Regions from separate parts of the Pantoea sp. SM3640 genome, predicted to be linked through region 3. Evidence: predicted binding sites of a transcription regulator. Region 3 holds the regulator's gene; each other region holds the start of a gene.
The links. Region 3 encodes LexA, which represses DNA repair genes until DNA is damaged. Its sites were predicted from a motif close to TNCTGTATGTACATACAGNA; they were not measured.

Region 1 (6,554 bases), 990 kb from region 3:
ACGCTAATCAGCTCATCCTGCAGTGTGGTCCAGCCATCGTGTGCATCAACATCGCCACCTTCCAGCAGTGCCTTCACTTTACCGACCGGCACGCCACTTTCGATCCAGCGCATAATCTCTTCGATGCGCTGCACATCCTCTTCGTCAAACTGACGATGTCCGCCTTCGGTACGTTGCGGCTTCAGTAAGCCATAACGACGCTGCCAGGCGCGCAGGGTGACTGGGTTTATGCCACAGCGCTCGGCGACGTCACCGATACTGTATAAGGTCATAAATTCCTCTTTCGATTGGTCTGAGTGCGATTACCATAACGAAGCAAACTAAGTTGTACAATACATTTCTTAATGTACAACTTGACTGATACGGCTTTTCCAGGCTATATCTCAAATAAGATAATTATTCCCACAAATGAGAAAAAACCATGCCGGAGCTGAATACGGAGCAACGACTGGCGGTGCGGCTGGCAGAATTACGCCTGCAACGCGGCTGGTCTCTTGATGAACTTTCTGTCGCTACCGGCATCAGCCGCGCGACATTATCGCGCATTGAGCGAAGCGAGACCAGTCCCACGGCTGCATTGCTTAATCGTCTGTGTGTCGCCTACGGCTTAACGATGTCGCGCCTGCTCAGTGAAGTGGAAGAAGAGTCCAGGCTGCTGGTCAGAAATGAGCAACAGCCGGTGTGGCAGGATGACGCCAGCGGCTTTGTCCGCCGGAATATTTCACCACCTGCCGTTCATTTTAGATGCGAACTCGTAGAGGGCAAGTTACGGCCTGGTGCGCGTATCGATTATGATGCGCCACCCATTCAGGGGCTGGAGCAGCATATCTGGCTGCGCGAGGGTGGTCTCACCGTCACGATGGGGTCTCAGGCGTGGACGCTACAGCCCGGCGACTGCCTGCGGTTTCATCTGATCGGAAAATCGGCTTTTGAGGCGCACCTGACTGACGGCGCGCGTTACTTACTGGTGGTGGCGAAACCATGACGGATTACGCAACGCTCAGCGCGACCCAGGCACAACAGCTGCTGGGCGAACTGACCGACGTTTTGCAGGGCTGCGTGGCAGACGGTGCCAGCGTCGGCTTTATTGATCCCGAAGATAGTGAGGTGATGGTGCGATTCTGGCAGCAGCGGATCGCCAGCATCACCAGTGGCGACAGCGAACTTATCGTCGCGCGTCAGCACGGTCGCATCGTGGCCACGGTCATCCTCAGCCGTAGCGGCATGCCTAATGGCCGCCACCGCGCAGAGATCAGTAAACTGCTGGTGCATCCGCAGGCGCGCCGTCAGGGTATCGCCCGTGAACTGATGCAGCGTGCGGAGCGGCGAGCACGCGCGCAGGGCAAAACCCTGCTGGTGCTGGATACACGCAGCGGCGATGTCGCGAGCGACCTCTATCGCTCGCTGGGCTGGCAGGTAGCGGGGTCGATTCCCTGTTATGCCGAATCCATCGCAGGCGTGCTGGATGCCACCACCTATATGTACAAAGTTCTGGCGTAAAACACCGCCGTCGGACAATCGCTGAAATTTACGACACGGCACGAAAAATTCGGCGCGAAAGCTGACGTCGCCAGGATACTGTGTAAAAATACAGGCCATTTTTTCGGTGTGGTAACGCAAATCATGGCCCTGACAGCCGCAGTAAAAAGCCAGATAGCGCAGTGGTATAAAGCGCTTCAGCAGCAGGTGCCTGATTTTATTCCGCGTGCGCCGCAGCGCCAGATGATCGCCGAAGTAGCGAAATGCCTGGCGGGTGACGACGCGCGTCATCTGGCGGTCGAAGCGCCGACCGGCGTGGGAAAAACCCTCTCTTATCTGATTCCGGGCATCGCAGCCAGCCGCGCTCAGGAAAAGCAGCTGGTGATCAGCACCGCCAACGTGGCGCTGCAGGATCAAATCTTCACCAAAGATCTGCCGCTGCTGAAGAAAATCATCCCCGATCTCACTTTTACCGCCGCCTTTGGTCGCGGGCGCTATGTCTGTCCGCGCAATCTGGCGGCGATGGCGGCCGATGACGATCAGCAGGGCGATCTGCTGCTTTATCTGGACGATGACGCCGTCAGCAGCACCAAAGAAGAACAGACGCAGTGTGGCCGCTTACAGAAATCGCTGGATCGCTACCAGTGGGATGGTCTGCGCGATCACAGCGAGGAGAACGTCAGCGACAGCCTGTGGCAGCGACTCTCTACTGATAAAGCGAGTTGTCTGGGTTCGCACTGCCACTGGTATCGTGAATGTCCGTTCTTTGTGGCGCGGCGCGAAATCGAGCAGGTGGATGTGGTGGTAGCGAACCATGCGCTGGTGATGGCGGCGATGGAGAATGAGTCGGTGCTGCCACCCGCTAAAAACCTGATGCTGGTACTGGATGAAGGACATCATCTGCCGGAAGTGGCCCGCGATGCGCTGGAGATGAGCGCCGACATCACGCCGGGCTGGAGCAGCCTGCAGCTCGACCTGTTTATCAAGCTGGTCGAGAGCATCATGACGCAGACGCGGCCAAAATCGCCGCCGCCACTGGTGAATCCGGAACGGCTGAAGGCGCACTGCGATGAGCTGCGCGAACTGCTGACTATTACCGCGCAGGCGCTGAATCCGTTGCTGCCGCCCAATAACCAGCCGGGCGAATTTCGCTTTGTGCTGGGCGCGCTGCCGCAGGAGCTGCTGGATCTCTGCGCCCGGCTGTTTAAACTTAGCGATGCCCTGCGGGGACTGAGCGAAGGCCTGATTAATGCGCTCAGTGAGCAGACCGGCAAGGTCGATATGGTGCGGCTGCATCGCAACCTGCTGCAGCTCAACCGGCAGTTTGGCTGGTTCGAATCGGTAAGCAAGCTCTGGCGGCTGGCGGCGATGGAAAAAGCCTCTGGCGCGCCGGTATCGAAGTGGATTACCCGCGAGCTGCGCGAAGGCCAGGCGCATCTGCTGTTTCACTGCGCCGGCATCCGCGTCAGCGACCAGCTGGAGAAGATGCTGTGGCGCAAAATTCCGCATGTCGTAGTCACCTCCGCCACGCTGCGATCGCTCAACAGCTTCAATCGCCTGCAGGAGATGTCGGGGCTTAGCGAAAAAGCGGGCGACCGCTTTGTGGCGCTCGACTCACCGTTTAACCATGTGGAGCAGGGCAAGCTGGTGATCCCGCAGATGCGCCTGGAGCCGCTGATGACGCACGAAGCGGAGCACATTGCCGAGATGGCCGGGTTCTTCCGTCAGCAGATGACGGAGAAGAAGCATAAGGGTGTACTGGTGCTGTTTGCCAGCAACCGGGCGATGCAGCAGTTTGTGGCCTGTCTGCCCGAACTGCGGCTCTCAATGCTGGTGCAGGGCGATCAGCCGCGCAGCCGCCTGGTGGATCTGCACCGTCAGCGCGTTACCCAAGGTGACACCAGCATTCTGATTGGCCTGCAGTCCTTTGCTGAGGGGCTGGATCTCAAAGGCGATTTGCTGAGTCAGGTGCATATCCACAAAATCGCTTTTCCCCCGGTGGACAGTCCGGTAATTTTGACCGAAGGCGAATGGCTGAAAAGCCTGAAGCGCTATCCGTTTGAGGTGCAGAGTTTACCCAGCGCCTCATTTACCCTGATTCAACAGGTCGGACGCCTGATTCGCAGCCATCAGTGTTATGGCGAAATCGTGATTTACGACCGCCGTCTGCTGAGCAAAGCCTACGGCAGCCGGTTGTTAGCCGCACTGCCGATCTTTCCGATTGAGCAGCCGGAAACGCCAGAGCCGGCAGCGATACCGGCCGCCGTGGTGCCAAAGCACACCGTGCGTAAACGCCGTCCCACGCGGCGCTGAGCCGCGCACTTAACCGGAAGCGAGTGATGGAACTGAATAAAATCATTAAAGAGGTGGGTCGCGGTAAAAATCATGCCCGCGATATCGACTTTGACACTGCCGTGGCGCTCTATGGCGCGATGCTGGCGGGCGAAGTGCCGGATCTGGAGTTGGGCGCTATTCTGATTGCGCTGCGTATTAAAGGCGAAGGTGAAGCCGAAATGCGCGGCTTTTATCAGGCGATGCAGGCGCAGATGATGCAACTGCGTGCGCCGGAAAACCGCCCGATGCCGGTGGTGATCCCCAGCTACAACGGCGCACGCCGCCAGGGGAATCTGACGCCGTTGCTGGCGTTGCTGCTGGTGAAACTTGGCTTCCCGGTGCTGGTACACGGCGTCAGCGACGACGCGACACGCATCACCAGCGAAGCGGTGTTTGCCGCGCTGGGTATCGCCCCCGTCACCACCGCAGAGGCGGCGCAGGCAAAACTCAATCAGGGCCTGGCATTTATCACCATCGATCATCTCTGCCCGCCAATGGCGAAACAGCTATCGCTGCGCTGGCGGATGGGGGTGCGTAACAGCGCCCACACGCTGGCAAAACTGGCCACGCCGTTTGCGGAGCGGGCAGCGCTGCGGCTGTCGAGCGTCTCGCATCCTGAATATATACCGCGTGTGGCGAAATTCTTCAGCGACATCGATGCGTCTGCGATACTGCTCAATGGCACCGAGGGGGAGGTCTATGCCAATCCCCAGCGCTGCCCTGCGATCAGTATGATTCAGGGTGCAGGCGCGGAAGCGGAAGTGTGGGTTGAACGTCAGCCGGAAGTGGCGGTAGAACTGCCGGCAGACAAGACGGCAGAAGTCACTGCGCGATGGATTGAAGAGGTACTGAATCAGCAGCGCCCGGTGCCTGCGTCACTGCGACTGCAGCTCGCCTGCTGCCTGCGCGCCAGCGGCCAGTGCGACTCGCTGGCAGCGGCAGAGCAGCAGATCCTCGCCGCCGGGTACTGACTCAGGCTACCGGCAGCGCCTGTTCAACCAGGTTCTGCCAGAAACGGATGCCGATCGGCAGCAGCGCGTCGTTGAAGTCATAGCGGGCGTTGTGCAGCGGCGCGGAAGGCGCTTCGCCGTCTGCGCCCAGCCAGAAGTAAGCGCCGGGACAGGCTTCCATCATGCAGGCAAAATCTTCTGACGCCATCGATGGATTAACCTGCCAGTGAACCTGTTCAGCACCCAGTGTTGAGAGCGCCACCTCGCGCACCTGCTCAGCCGGGGCCACATGGTTGGCGGTGACCGGATAGCCCGGCAGCCACTCAATCTCACCGCTCACGCCAAACGGACGCGGCAGGGTTCCGACAAACTCATCAATCAGCCCGCGCACTTTTTCGCGCACGCTGGTCTGCAGGCAGCGCACCGTGCCGCGTAAAACAATCTGCTCCGGGATGACGTTAATCGCTTCACCACCGTGAATCTGCGTCACGCTGACCACGGCTGACGCCAGCGGCGAGAGCCGGCGTGACGGAATGGTCTGCAGCGCCAGAATCAGCTCGGCCGCCACCACCATCGGGTCGGCACCGCTTTCCGGCATCGCCGCGTGGCAGCTTTTGCCGTGCAGCGTAATTTCAAACGAATCCAGCGACGCCATCATCGCGCCAGGGTTGACCGCCAGTGAGCCGAGCGGCAGTCCCGGCCAGTTGTGCATGGCGTAGATCGCATCCATCGGAAAGCGCTGGAACAGCCCCTCTTCCACCATTTTGCGTGCCCCGCCCAGATTCTCTTCGGCAGGCTGAAAGATGAAATGCACCGTGCCGCTGAACTGACGAGTGGCGGCCAGCTGGCGGGCGGCAGCCAGCAGAATAGCGCTGTGACCGTCGTGTCCACAGGCGTGCATCACGCCTGGCGTCGCAGAACGCCACTCGGCATCACCTTTTTCCGTAATCGGCAGCGCATCCATATCTGCACGCAGCCCGATAACCGGGCCGGGACCGTTTTCCAGTGTGCCGATGACGCCGGTGCCCGCCAGGCCACGGAACACCTGCAATCCCGCCTGCGCTAACTCTTCCGCAATAAACTGGCTGGTTTGCTGTTCCTGGTAACCTAATTCGGGATGGCGATGAAACTCACGACGCCAGCGCAGGGCATCTTCAAGCAGGGCAGGGGAAAGGGTCATGCAGAGTCGCGCTCCATACAGAATGAGAAGATTTCACTTTAGTGGTCGGGTGATGCCGCGTCTATCGCCGTCAGGACTAAATCTGGCTATAGGCTAAATCAAAATGGAATAAGTAATAAGGAAGTGATGTTTATGCCAGAGGGTAAGAATGGAATAGCGGGGGAAAACGGGGCAAGCTGCTGCTCGCCCCGGTCAAAGGATTACTTATGCATCGGCAGGTTCAGGCCATGTTCAGCCGCGCACTGCTGCGCCAGCTCATAGCCTGCGTCGGCATGACGCATCACACCGGTGGCCGGGTCGTTCCACAATACGCGACCCAGACGCGCATCAGCTTCTTTGCTGCCGTCACAGACAATCACCACACCGGAGTGCTGTGAGAAGCCCATGCCGACACCGCCGCCATGATGCAGGCTGACCCAGGTTGCGCCGCCTGCGGTATTCAGCAGGGCGTTGAGCAGCGGCCAGTCTGAGACCGCATCCGAGCCATCTTTCATCGCTTCGGTCTCACGGTTAGGAGAGGCGACCGAGCCGCAGTCAAGATGGTCGCGGCCAATCACGACCGGCGCTTTCAGCTCGCCGTTGCGGACCATTTCGTTGAACGCCAGACCGGC
Region 2 (6,554 bases), 1.0 Mb from region 3:
CGGTCAGCTTTTGGTGTGCCTTCGTGCAGCACATGTTGCATTAAATCCAGATACTGTTTCATTTTTCCTCGCGAAATTGTGGCTGGGGGCGACGACGATACGCCCAGATCATCATAATAATACCGGCAACAATCATCGGCACAGAGAGGATCTGTCCCATACTGATTCCGCCTTCAAACAGGCCAAGCTGGGCATCCGGCTGGCGGAAGAACTCAACGATGATACGGAAGGCACCGTAGCCAATCAGGAACAGGCCAGAGACGCTGCCCATCGGGCGCGGCTTGCGAATAAACAGGTTCAGAATGATAAACAGCACCACACCTTCCAGCGCCAGTTCATAGAGCTGCGAAGCATGACGTGGCAGTACGCCGTAGGTATTAAGGAGTTCCTGATATTGCGGATTGGTGGCGGCCAGCGCGACATCTTCGCTGCGGGAGCCGGGGAACAGCATGGCGTAACGGAAGCCCGGATCGACACGTCCCCACAGCTCACCGTTAATGAAGTTGCCGAGACGACCGGCACCCAGACCAAACGGGATCAGCGGCGCAATGAAATCCGAAACCTGGAAGAAATTACGTTTAGTGCGGCGGGCAAAGATCAGCATCACCACAATCACCCCGATCAGGCCACCGTGGAACGACATGCCGCCATCCCAGACTTTGAACAGATAGAGAGGATTTTCCAGGAACAGCGGTAAGTTGTAGAACAGAACATAGCCGATACGGCCGCCCAGGAAGACGCCCAGGAAACCGGCGTAAAGCAGGTTCTCAACTTCCTCTTTTTTCCAGCCGCTGCCAGGCTGATTGGCGCGGCGTACTGCCAGCCACATGGCGAAAACAAAGCCCACCAGATACATCAGACCGTACCAGTGCAGCGAAACCGGTCCGATCGAGAAGATCACCGGATCGAACTGCGGAAATGCAATATAGCCGTTATTCATCATTCACCGTCTATTTTTCAACCCTGAAAAGGGGCGTTGTCAGGCACATAAATTAAGGCTGCGCATCATAGCACAGCCGGTTTTGTGAATTGTCTTGCAAATGTAAACGCGGATAACGCGTAAAGCCTGCTTCAGCGTCTAACGACCACCACGGATAAGCCCACCTAATCCGCGCCGCTCCATAAAGGCCGAGACCAGATGGCGAACTTCGGTGGCAGTGTCGGCATTCATTCCCTGCTCGCTGAGCTTCTGTACCTCTTCATGATCCAGATGACGCAACAGGTACTTAACGCGCGGTACGTTTTTACCGTTCATGCTGAGATGGTGATAACCCAGGCCGACCAGCAGCGCGACGCACATCGGATCACCTGCCATTTCACCACACAGGCACAATTCCAGATTGGCCAGGCGGGCTTCCTGCGCAATCGCATTCAGTGCGCGCAGCATCGCCGGATGCAGCGAGTCGTACAGGTTCGCGACGCGGGTATTGTTACGATCCACCGCCAGCAGATACTGCGTCAGGTCGTTGGTGCCGACCGAGACAAAATCGACCCGGGACGCCAGATGCGGGATCATAAACAGCATCGACGGCACTTCGATCATGATGCCGATACGCGGCGCGGGAATCGCATAGCCCAGCATCTCTTCCACTTCGCGTCCGGCACGATCGATCAGCTGTTTTGCGTCGTCGATTTCGTCGATATGACTGATCATCGGCAGCAGGATACTGAGGTTGCCGGAGGCTGCATTGGCGCGCAGCATCGCGCGCACCTGTACCAGGAAAATTTCCGGCTGGTCGAGCGTCAGGCGGATGCCACGCCAGCCCAGGCAGGGGTTCTCTTCACTGATCGGCATGTAGGGCAGCTGTTTGTCTGCCCCCACATCCAGCGTTCGCAGCGTTACCGGCTTGTTGTGGAACAGCTGCAACATGCCCTGATACTGCGCCACCTGCTCCTCTTCCGACGGGAAGCCGTTCTGCAGCATAAACGGGATTTCGGTGCGGTAGAGGCCGATACCATCCACCCAGCTGCCCAGCGCCTGTTCATGTTCCGGGCTTAATCCGGCATTGAGCATCACCTGCACGCGTTCGCCACTTTTCAGCTCACCCGGCTGATCGACCACGCCTTCCGCCATTTTGCTCAGCGCGTTCTCTTCGCTGATCAGCCGCTGATACTCCTGCACCAGCACCGGCTCGGGATCGATCAGCAGCTCACCACGATAGCCATCAACGATCAGCAGGCGTTTGTTGAGCTGATGAGGCTGGATGTCAGCGCCCATCACCGTCGGGATGCCCATGGCGCGGGTCAGGATCGCCGCATGGGAGTTAGCCGCGCCATCACGCACTACCACACCCGCCAGCCGCTCCTGCGGCAGCTCCGCTAAGGTGGTGGCGGTCAGCTCATCGGCGACCAGCACAAAGCGTTCCGGCCAGGCATTCGTGCCGACCAGAGTATCATCGAGGTGAAACAGCAGACGCTGACCCAGTACCCGCAGATCGCCTGCGCGTTCACGCAGGTAGTTGTCAGTCAGGCTGGCGAACTGTTCAGCAAACTTCTCGATCACCTGTTTCACAGCCCACTCCGCGACCGATCCGCGCTCGATCTCGTCGAACAGATCTTTCTTCAGCCGGGCATCGGTTAACAGGTGAGAGTAGAGATCGAAAATGGCCGCGCTCTCTTTCTGTGCGCTGGCGCTGAAACGTTTGCTGAAGCGGCGGAATTCACTGGCCGCTTCGCTCATGGCAAGTGACAAACGCTCACGTTCACGCTGTACATCCAGCGTCGAGGCGGCCGAAACCTGATCGAGCAGAGGCTGCGTCTCATCGACCCAGCCGGGTGCCACCGCTACGCCAGGCGCTGCCGCAATGGCGCGCACCCGCGTCTGCCGGAACTGACCAAACAGCTGACCCATCTGAGACTGCGACAGCAGCGCCGCCATCTGGGTAGCGAGCGTAACCAGGAATGACTCTTCGCTTTCATCAAACTGACGGTGTTCGCGCTGCTGCACCACCAGCACGCCAAGAAGCTGGCGACGGCTGATAATGGGCACGCCGAGGAAGGAGCGATAACGCTCCTCTTTGACTGCGGGGATATATTTAAAGCTGGGGTGACTCTGGGCGTCAGCAAGGTTAATCGGTTCGGCCAGACGGCCCACTAAACCGACGATACCTTCGTCAAACGCCAGCGTCACGGTGCGGCCACGCGGTTTTTTGAGGCCGCGCGTCGCCATCAGGTAATAGCAGCGACGATCGTGGTCAGCGAGGTAAACGGAACAGACTTCCGTATCCATCGCCAGACAGATCTCATTGACCAGGATGTCGAGTGCTTCATTGAGACGCGGCGCACTCGCCACTTTTTCTACAATTTCGCGCAACTGAGTGAGCATAAAGGGCGTGGCCTATCCTCTCTTACGTCGATGGGCAGGATTATTTCGCTGCCCCGCACTCTCCTGCATAGACATCACCACGCCAGCGAATTCCTTCATTACCCGACGATAGACATCGCGCTTAAAGGAGACAACCTGACGCACCGGATACCAGAAACTGACCCAGCGCCAGCCGTCAAATTCCGGCGTGCTACTGTGCTGCACATTGATATCCGCGTCATTACACATTAACTGCAGAAGAAACCACTTTTGTTTCTGGCCGATACATACCGGCTTTGTGTCCCAACGCACCAAACGTTTTGGCAACTTGTAACGCAACCAGTTACGGGTAGAGGCAAGTATTCGAACATCTTTCCGGTGTAATCCGACCTCTTCGAACAGTTCGCGATACATCGCCTGTTCTGCGGTTTCACCGGGATTGATGCCTCCCTGAGGAAATTGCCAGGAGTGCTGTCCAAAGCGCCTGGCCCATAACACTTGTCCCTGCCGGTTACAGATTACGATACCAACATTCGGGCGGTAGCCATCATCATCGATCACCGGACTACCTCAAAGCAAAATTTGAATGGCCTGATTGTTTCACACTCCTTACAGGCGGTAAACCACTGGATTCATGGGGGGTTGAGCCATCAATAGCGGGATAACTCACAGAAAAGGGCAAAGTTATAAACAAAGACCGCAAAAAAGATCGATCTTATTCACCTTTTCTGTGGATAGCTTTGTGCAGAACGCGGGAGTTAACTGAATAACCCTGCCATCACACCTGGGAATGCCAAAAAGAGTTAGTTTATTATCTTATTGATTAATAATTAAATTAATAAAGAATCTCGCTTCATCGGCTTTTTATAAACAGCGAATATTTTTACGCCCACTGACAATTGGCTAAATTATAAGCACAATGCTTTTTATCCACAGATAATTGCTCAGGGTTAGGTCATGGCGGTGAAAATTTGGTCAAATAGCGAAAAGTCAAGGCTGTAAATGGAACCAGTACCGCAAACATAAGGGGGTTATCCCACTTTTCTGTGGATAACCGGGCTGGAGATCCTGTTCATTGTTGCGGGTAAGCTGGGATAACCCTGTCCCACTGCGGATAGCGCAAGGGCAATCCATCTAAAAAAGCATGATCTATCATGTTATTATCGATCACGGACACGATTTATTTTAGCGGGACAACTTAGCCACCCGCAGCTGTACAAATTTTAACCATTGCGAGTTATCAACATGCGTTATCCCCCAGGACCACCCGAAGATGAAGCCAGCCTGCTGGCACGCGCGCAGGATTTAGCCGGATTACCTATGGAAACGCTGGCTGCGCGTGCCGGTCTGCCCATGCCTGCGGATCTTAAACGCGATAAAGGCTGGGTCGGCATGCTGCTGGAGTGGCACCTTGGGGCGAGCGCAGGCAGCAAAGCGGAACAGGACTTTGCCCATCTCGGTATCGAACTGAAAACCATCCCGATTGATGCACAGGGTAAACCGCTGGAAACCACCTTTGTCTGCGTCGCACCGCTGACCGGTAACAGCGGCGTGACGTGGCTCACCAGCCATGTGCGTCACAAGCTGGCGCGGGTGCTGTGGATCCCGGTTGAAGGCGGGCGGGAGATTCCGCTGCGGGAACGCCGTGTCGGCGCGCCGCTGTTATGGAGCCCGAATGCGGAAGAAGATGAGATGCTGCGTCAGGACTGGGAAGAACTAATGGATATGATCGTGCTGGGGCGCGTTGAGCAGATTACCGCACGGCATGGTGCCTGGCTGCAAATCCGGCCCAAAGCCGCCAACAGCAAGGCACTGACCGAGGGAATTGGCGATCAGGGCCAGCCCATCATGACCCTGCCGCGCGGCTTCTACCTGAAGAAGAGCTTCACCGGTCCCCTGCTGGCGCGCCATTTTCTCCTGTAAATCGCTTATCCTGCGCGACCATCGTCGCAATTTTGTGGGAGATTGGCGAATTCAATGCGTATAATCGCCGTTTACTTTTCGTTTAGGATTGAATGCCGGTATGTTTGAGTGGATTTCCGATCCCAACGCCTGGCTGGCGCTGGGCACCCTGACCATCCTTGAGGTGGTGCTGGGTATTGATAACATCATTTTCCTGTCGCTGGTGGTCGCTAAGCTGCCAAAGCACCAGCAAGCCAGTGCACGCCGCATTGGTCTGATGGGCGCGATGTTAATGCGTCTTGGCCTGCTGGCTTCCATCGCGTGGGTCGCCCGTCTGACTAATCCGCTGTTTACGCTGATGGATCATGCGTTCTCGGCGCGCGATCTGATCCTGCTGTTTGGCGGTCTGTTCCTGCTGTGGAAATCGAGCATGGAGATCCATGAAACGATTGAAGGCAGCGAAGGCGAACACAATACCCGCGTTCATTCGTTCCTTGGCGCGATTGTGCAGATCATGATGCTCGACATCATTTTCAGCCTCGACTCGGTGATCACTGCCATCGGCCTCTCCGATCATCTTTTCATTATGATGGCAGCCGTTGTGATTGCGGTGCTGATGATGATGTTTGCCGCACGCGCGATTGGTGAGTTCGTCGAGCGCCATCCGTCAGTGAAAATGCTGGCACTCTCCTTCCTGATTCTGGTCGGTTTTACCCTGATTCTGGAGAGTTTCGCGGTCCACGTACCAAAAGGTTACATTTATTTCGCTATGTTCTTCTCCATGGCGGTTGAGTGCCTTAACCTTATGCGCAGTAAGAAAAAGCACGACTGACAAAGTCAAGGGCGAGCCTGCTCGCCCGGTTATTTTCAGAATCCTACGATTAACCCTGCCGGCAAAACCATTTATTACTACACTTTTTGCACTTAACGATTTGTGAGGAAGAGGCGTGATGAAAGGGTTGGCAGGCGTAGCACTAGTGATGGTAACCGCAGCGTTACTGAGTGGATGCAGTTCTGATTATGTCATGGCGACTAAAGATGGCCGGATGATCATGACCGAGGGCAAGCCGAGCATTGATAAAGAGACCGGCCTGGTGCAGTACACCGACCAGACGGGTCACGAGGTGCAGATTAACAGCGATGAGGTCTCAACGATCATTGAACGTTAAGTGCCCGATTTAATTACCTGCCACCGATTCCGCGCTGGCAGGTGATTTCCCCGACTTTTCCCCCTTCCTTCCCCGCCGTTGCTCGCGCTATAGTCCCTGAGGACACAACATTCCATTCCATAAAAAAAGGAAGCTGGCAATGCACTATCATCGTATTCCCCACAGCACGCTGGAAGTGA
Region 3 (6,554 bases):
TTTCATTCTCAAACTTATTCATACCCATGGCGTGATCCAGCAGCGCTTCCGCTGAAAGATCGGGTACGGTCGCGTTAGGTGAATAAGGCACATTGCGCAGCAGCTGGGTATAGCATTCCAGCTGTTCAATCAGCTGTTCACGGGTGAGTGAGCGCTGACGTGACGCCAGCAAAGCGGTAACACAGAGGTTCATGGCATTGGCCGCGCCCGCTTCATTGATACGTACCATCAGGCTGGCCGCGATATCATTGACCGTCGGTGTTAACCAGCTCGGACGCTGCGGCTCAATCGGATCGATGGCATCGCGCCATTCCGGTACCTGCTTGTTGAGATAGTTGACCAGCGGCAGCGGTTCGCCAAAGTTAACGTAACCCTGACCGAGATTGCGCAGCTTGCGCAAGCCACGCACCATCTGCATGAAGCCCTCTTTCTCTTTCGCCGCGCCGCGCAGTTCTTTGGCGTAAGTACCCACTTCCATCACGTGCTCATAGCCGATGTAGATCGGCACCAGCGTGATCGGGCGGTTACCGCCGCGCAGCATCGCCTGCAATGTCATGGCTAAGGTGCCGGTTTTCGGGTCCAGCAGACGGCCGGTACGAGAACGTCCACCCTCGACAAAGTACTCAACCGAATAGCCGCGGGTAAACAGCTCGCCGAGATATTCACGGAACACCGTGGCGTAGAGCTTGTTGCCTTTAAAAGTACGACGAATAAAGAATGCGCCCAGACGACGGAAAATCGGGCCGGCTGGCCAGAAGTTGAGGTTGATACCGGCAGCAATGTGTGGCGGGACCAGGCCCTGATGATAGAGCACGTAGGAGAGCAGCAGATAATCCATGTGGCTGCGATGGCACGGCACATAGACAATCTCGTGGCCATCCTGCGCCAGCTGGCGCACTTTTTCGCCGCCATTAACGTTGATGCCCTGATAGAGACGACTCCATAGCCAGCCCATCACGCGGTCAGTAACGCGAATCGCTTCATAAGAGAAGTTGGCGGCAATTTCTTCCATCATCTCGACAGCATTCTGCTGCGCTTTCTCATGGGAGATTTTTTTGCTGCGTGCTTCATCTTCGACGGCTTTTTCAATCGCTTTGGATTGCAGCAGACGGTTAAAGAGATCCTGACGCGCCGGTAACCGCGGGCCAATCGCCGCCAGCCGCTGACGGGCAAAATGGATGCGCGCCACGCGAGCCAGCTTCTGGGCGATCGACTTATCCGTACCGTGTTCCGTGGCCATGCGGCGCAGCGAAACGGTCGGCGAGAAGCGAACAAAACTGTCGCGTCCGTGCCAGATCACCGCAAAGAATTTCTGTACGCCGTTCAGCACCCGCAGGTGTGGCGTGGCTTCGCCCTGGACTTCACGTCCTGGTGCGCGGCCAAACATCACCGTGACCGGCAGCATCTGGATATCCAGCGTAGGATTATTGCGATGCAGATCGAGGTAATCGTGAAAGATTTTCACCGATTCCACGCTGGGCACGAAATAGGGAAAGACGCGCGGGCCATCGTGGATAAATACGTGGCGCGGCAGCAGTGAACCATCAATCTCCAGCGGAGAGAGTGGGTCAGGCAGATGATGCCGCAGACACTGCGCGCGTAAAGTCAGTAAGTCGGCCTTCGAATCGTAAGGCAAAACATACATAATAGGTCGGGTCGGATCCAGACCATGTTCAGACACGGGATCGGCCGGAATGGCCTTACTTTTTACCAAAAACGACAGTGGTAAATTAAGCAATTTGTAATAGAGTTTACGCCAACCTGACATAGACAACATGAAGCCTCTTGTTAGCAAAGCGCCGCAAGCATACCAGAAAGTGCAGCGAAGATCTGTGGTGGTGCCAATTGCACGCAGCCCAGACATTGACGTCAATCCGATAAAAGGGTTCCCACATCATGGCAAATAATGCCACCGGACTTATCAGAATAGTTAAAGCCGCAGGTTACTCCTGGCAGGGACTGCGTGCCGCCTGGCAACATGAAGCGGCGTTTCGTCAGGAGGCACTGGCTGCGCTGGTCGCCATTATTATCGCCTGCTGGCTGGATGTCGATGTGGTCTCACGCATCCTGATGATTGGGTCGGTGGTGCTGGTGGTCATTGTTGAAATCCTCAATAGCGCCATTGAAGCGGTCGTTGACCGCATCGGTCAGGAGCATCATCCGCTGGCGGGCCGGGCCAAAGATATGGGCTCTGCGGCGGTACTGATCAGCATCTTACTGGCACTGTTTGTCTGGATCGCGCTGCTCTGGACACATTTGCGATAAGCGTTCCATATCGCGCCGGAAGCCGCGTTTTGCCTGACAATCGGTTTCCATTTCGCCAATACCTGTATATACTCACAGCGACTGTATAAACAACCAGGGGGCGGGATGAAAGCATTAACCAGCAGGCAGCAGCAGGTCTATGACCTGATTCGCGACCATATTTCTTCAACAGGCATGCCGCCTACGCGCGCAGAGATTGCTGCACAACTGGGCTTCCGCTCACCGAATGCGGCAGAAGAGCACCTGAAAGCGCTGGCGCGTAAAGGCGTTATCGAGATCGTTTCCGGTGCATCGCGCGGCATTCGTCTGCTAATGGAAGAAGAAGCCTCAGAAGGCATACCGTTGATTGGCCGGGTTGCTGCCGGTGAGCCGATCATGGCGCAGGAACATATCGAAACCCACTACAAGGTCGATCCGGGCCTGTTTAAGCCGTCTGCCGACTTCCTGCTGCGCGTCAGCGGAATGTCGATGAAAGATATCGGGATTATGGATGGCGACCTGCTCGCGGTACATAAAACCCAGGATGTACGCAACGGCCAGGTTGTCGTTGCCCGCATTGATGATGAAGTCACCGTTAAGCGCTGGAAAAAGCAGGGTGCTATCGTGCATCTGCTGCCTGAAAACAGTGATTTTGACCCGATTGTTGTCGATACCCGTGCACAGTCCCTGACCATTGAAGGTCTGGCGGTTGGTGTGGTGCGCAACGGCGAGTGGCTCTGATTTGAGGCCTGCGTGCATTCGCCTTTTCTGATGCTATTCTGTCTGCCCTAATTTTGTCGCTGCCTGTTTTGCGCAGCGACACCGAGCACGGAACGGCGAATGCGCTTTATCACGGCAACCGATAAAAATCTCTGGCGGCTTGCGCTGCCAATGATCCTTTCAAATATCACCGTTCCCTTACTGGGGGTGGTTGATACGGCAGTAATAGGTCATCTCGACAGCCCTGTCTATCTTGGCGGGGTTGCGGTCGGGACCACGGTGACCAGCTTCCTCTTTATGCTGCTGCTTTTCCTTCGAATGAGTACGACTGGCCTTACGGCGCAGGCGTTTGGTGCGGGCGATAAAACTGCGCTGGCACGCGCGCTGACGCAGCCGCTGATTATTGCGCTGCTGGCAGGTGTACTGTTCATCGCTTTACGTTATCCGATTATTCAGCTGGCGACCCATCTGGTTGGCGGCAATCCCGCGGTACTGGAACAGGCGGCGCTGTTTATTCAGATTCGCTGGCTCAGCGCGCCTGCTACGCTGGCAAATCTGGTCATTCTGGGCTGGCTGCTGGGCGTGCAGTATGCGCGCGCGCCGGTGATCCTGCTGGTGGTGGGCAATGTGGTTAATATCGTGCTCGATCTCTGGCTGGTGATGGGTCTGCACTGGGGTGTCGCGGGTGCAGCAACCGCCACGGCGCTGGCGGAGTACATTACGCTGGGTGTCGGCAGCATCATGGTCTGGCGGGTCCTGAAGCTGCGCGGCATTTCGCTAAGCCTGTTGAAGCAGAGCTGGCGCGGTGACAGCGGCCGACTGCTGCGGCTGAACCGGGATATCATGCTGCGCTCACTAATGCTGCAACTCTGTTTCGCCTCGCTGACCGTGCTGGGCGCGCGGCTTGGCCCGGATGTGGTGGCAGTTAACGCGGTATTGCTGATGTTCATTACGTTCACGGCCTATGCGCTGGATGGCTTCGCCTACGCGGTTGAAGCGTTTGCCGGCGAGGCGCATGGTGCAAAAGATGGCAGCAAACTGTGGCATGTCTGGCACTCTGCCTGTCGGCAGGCGGTGGTGGTGGCGCTTTTCTTCTCGCTGATCTATGCCATTGCTGGCTCGCAGATTGTTACCCTGTTGACCTCCCTTCCTTCGCTGCAACAAAGTGCTGACCGCTATCTGGTCTGGCAGATCGTTATGCCGCTGATCGGCGTCTGGTGTTATCTGCTGGATGGGATGTTCATCGGCGCGACGCGCGGACGTGAGATGCGTAATAGCATGGTGATAGCAGCAGCAGGCTACTTTCTGACGCTGTTGAGCGTACCGGCGCTGGGCAATCACGGACTGTGGCTGGCGGTAACGGTTTTCCTGGCGCTGCGCGGTCTGTCACTGTGGCTCATCTGGCGCAGGCACTGGCGTCAGAACAGCTGGTTTGATGCCTGACGCTGCACAGATTGATACAGATTATTCCGTATTATTCCGGGTTTTTGAATCTGGTTGCTACAATTAACTTTATCCGGCGCAGTTAACCAGCGCTTTATATCGTTATTTTGTTAAGTAACAAGATAATTGTTAAACCCCGAGGATTGGAGGTCTGCCATGAATAAAGACGAAGCGAGCGGCAACTGGAAGCAGTTCAAAGGCACAATGAAAGAGAAATGGGGCAAGCTGACCGACGATGACATGCAGGTTATCGAAGGCAAACGCGATCAGCTGGTCGGCAAAATCCAGGAACGTTATGGCTATGCGAAAGATGAAGCAGAGCGTGAAGTGACGGACTGGGAAGGCCAGAATAAAGACCACCGCTGGTAATGCAGCGCTGATCAGTTAACACATTCCGGTGCACCCGCACCGGAACCACACAAGGATGCGCCAGTTACCCGCGTTTTCCCCGCTTTTTCCCCTCATCCTGATGATCGTGTTCGCAGCTTTCATGGTGCGTACAGGCTTCTACTGCAGCACAATTTTCACATAAACCATGCGCTTCAATCACACTGTGGCGTAAAGCGAACTGCGCTTCACCCGCCAGCGTCGCGATAATCTTCTCCACGCCCTGCGCCTGTTTCTCCGTTACTGCTGCACAGCGGTCGCAGATCAGCATCACTGAGGTATGTGCCGGTGCCTCGAAGTGGTGACACATAACGTAGCTATTGTTGGACTCCACCCGATGTATGAAACCCTGCTCCAGCAGGAAATCCAGCGCACGATAGACGGTGGGCGGCTTGGCCTGCGGTTCGCTGATGCGGAGTTGATCCAGCAGATCGTAGGCGCTGATCGAGCCAGGCTGTTCGGCCATCAGGCGCAATACCTCAGCACGCTGCGAAGTCAGACGTACACCGCGCTGCAGGCACATTTTTTCAGCCTGAATCAAAATTTGCTGCGATGTCATGTTTGTCATGAAAAATTCTCCGCTGGATAAGTGATGTTATTTTATCACACATAGTTTTGCGGCGCTGATGTTCGTTTTCGCCTGTTAAAACAGCATTATTTGCCTGTTAAAACAGCATTTTAAGAATTTAAGCCGCTATCTATCTCAAATCTGACGAGAAATCAGATCCATTCTCAATCGACATGAAGCGGAATTTGTTGGCATTTTGCTTTGCATCTCACTGAGTTAAGAAGTAATGTTCAGAAAGACTTAAGGAAAGTCTGGCAGTATTTGAAATAACCCGACACAGTCTGAACAATTACAACGGTTTTTTGATTGGAAAACGTCCAATCCTTTGAATTAAGACACTGTTTCCTTTGAATTCACAGCAATAACGCGTTAGCCAGGGTTCACAATAGGGCTAACAAACTATTCAGTCGTTGAATGTTTCAATGACAATTTCTCAGGTGATGGCAGGCAAATGGTGAAAAAATCCGCTCAACGTTCAGCGCTGAAGTATTCCGCTGCAGCGACCGCGCTTTTCCTTTCTTCTTCCGCCATGGCGGCAGGGACCTGGTATGATGCACGTAATGACGCCATGGGCGGCACCGGCGTAGCATCTTCTGTTTATGGCTCAGCAGTGCTGGCGAACCCGGCATTAATGACGCGTGCTAAATCTGACGATAACGTCAGCATTATTATTCCCTCGGCAGGAATTCAGGTTACTGACAAAGATAAGCTGATTGATAAAGTCGATGATATTACCGACACAGTGGATCGCTATCGCGACGTGATTGGTAACCTGACTTTTGCGGATTATCTGCGTGGCTACCCTGAACTGCGTGCTGCCTCCGGCGATGTTGCTGACAAGCTCAGCGATTTGCGCGGTAACAAAGCGGACGGCAGTGCAGGCGTGGCCGTGGCCGTCACGATCCCTAATGAGACCCTGCCTTTTGCGTTTATTACCAAAGCCTACGGTACGGCGCACGTCCGTGCCAACGTGGTCCAGGGTGATATCGACTATCTGCGCGGTGTTGCTAACGGAACGGTGCTGCCACGTCCTGGCGATCAAAATAACCTTCGCTCCAGTGCAAATGGCTTAGCGGCACTCACCATTGATTATGGTGTGGCGGTCGCGCATGAGTTCACCATCGCCGGTCAGCCGGTCTCGGTGGGCGTAACGCCGAAAGTGCAGAAAACCTCGCTCTATAACTACACTGCC

Region 1: the regulator LexA is predicted to act here: its motif matches at 1,577-1,596, upstream of dinG (ATP-dependent DNA helicase DinG).
Region 2: the regulator LexA is predicted to act here: its motif matches at 4,299-4,318, upstream of mutH (DNA mismatch repair endonuclease MutH).

The regions. Positions count from the first base shown of each region.
Region 1 is NZ_CP064872.1:2,587,313-2,593,866, reverse strand. It holds gene IV493_RS12065 (MerR family transcriptional regulator) at 1-272, opposite strand, end outside; gene IV493_RS12060 (XRE family transcriptional regulator) at 422-985, shown strand; gene IV493_RS12055 (GNAT family N-acetyltransferase) at 982-1,500, shown strand; gene dinG (ATP-dependent DNA helicase DinG) at 1,624-3,792, shown strand; gene ybiB (DNA-binding protein YbiB) at 3,819-4,784, shown strand; gene IV493_RS12040 (M20 aminoacylase family protein) at 4,786-5,943, opposite strand; gene hutU (urocanate hydratase) at 6,144-6,554, opposite strand, start outside.
Region 2 is NZ_CP064872.1:603,517-610,070, reverse strand. It holds gene thyA (thymidylate synthase) at 1-62, opposite strand, end outside; gene lgt (prolipoprotein diacylglyceryl transferase) at 59-940, opposite strand; gene ptsP (phosphoenolpyruvate--protein phosphotransferase) at 1,079-3,325, opposite strand; gene rppH (RNA pyrophosphohydrolase) at 3,338-3,865, opposite strand; gene mutH (DNA mismatch repair endonuclease MutH) at 4,550-5,227, shown strand; gene IV493_RS02925 (TerC family protein) at 5,328-6,038, shown strand; gene IV493_RS02920 (YgdI/YgdR family lipoprotein) at 6,157-6,375, shown strand; gene IV493_RS02915 (NADP(H)-dependent aldo-keto reductase) at 6,515-6,554, shown strand, end outside.
Region 3 is NZ_CP064872.1:3,574,293-3,580,846, reverse strand. It holds gene plsB (glycerol-3-phosphate 1-O-acyltransferase PlsB) at 1-1,768, opposite strand, end outside; gene IV493_RS16630 (diacylglycerol kinase) at 1,897-2,265, shown strand; gene lexA (transcriptional repressor LexA) at 2,371-2,985, shown strand; gene dinF (MATE family efflux transporter DinF) at 3,085-4,407, shown strand; gene IV493_RS16615 (CsbD family protein) at 4,564-4,776, shown strand; gene zur (zinc uptake transcriptional repressor Zur) at 4,841-5,362, opposite strand; gene traF (conjugal transfer protein TraF) at 5,814-6,554, shown strand, end outside.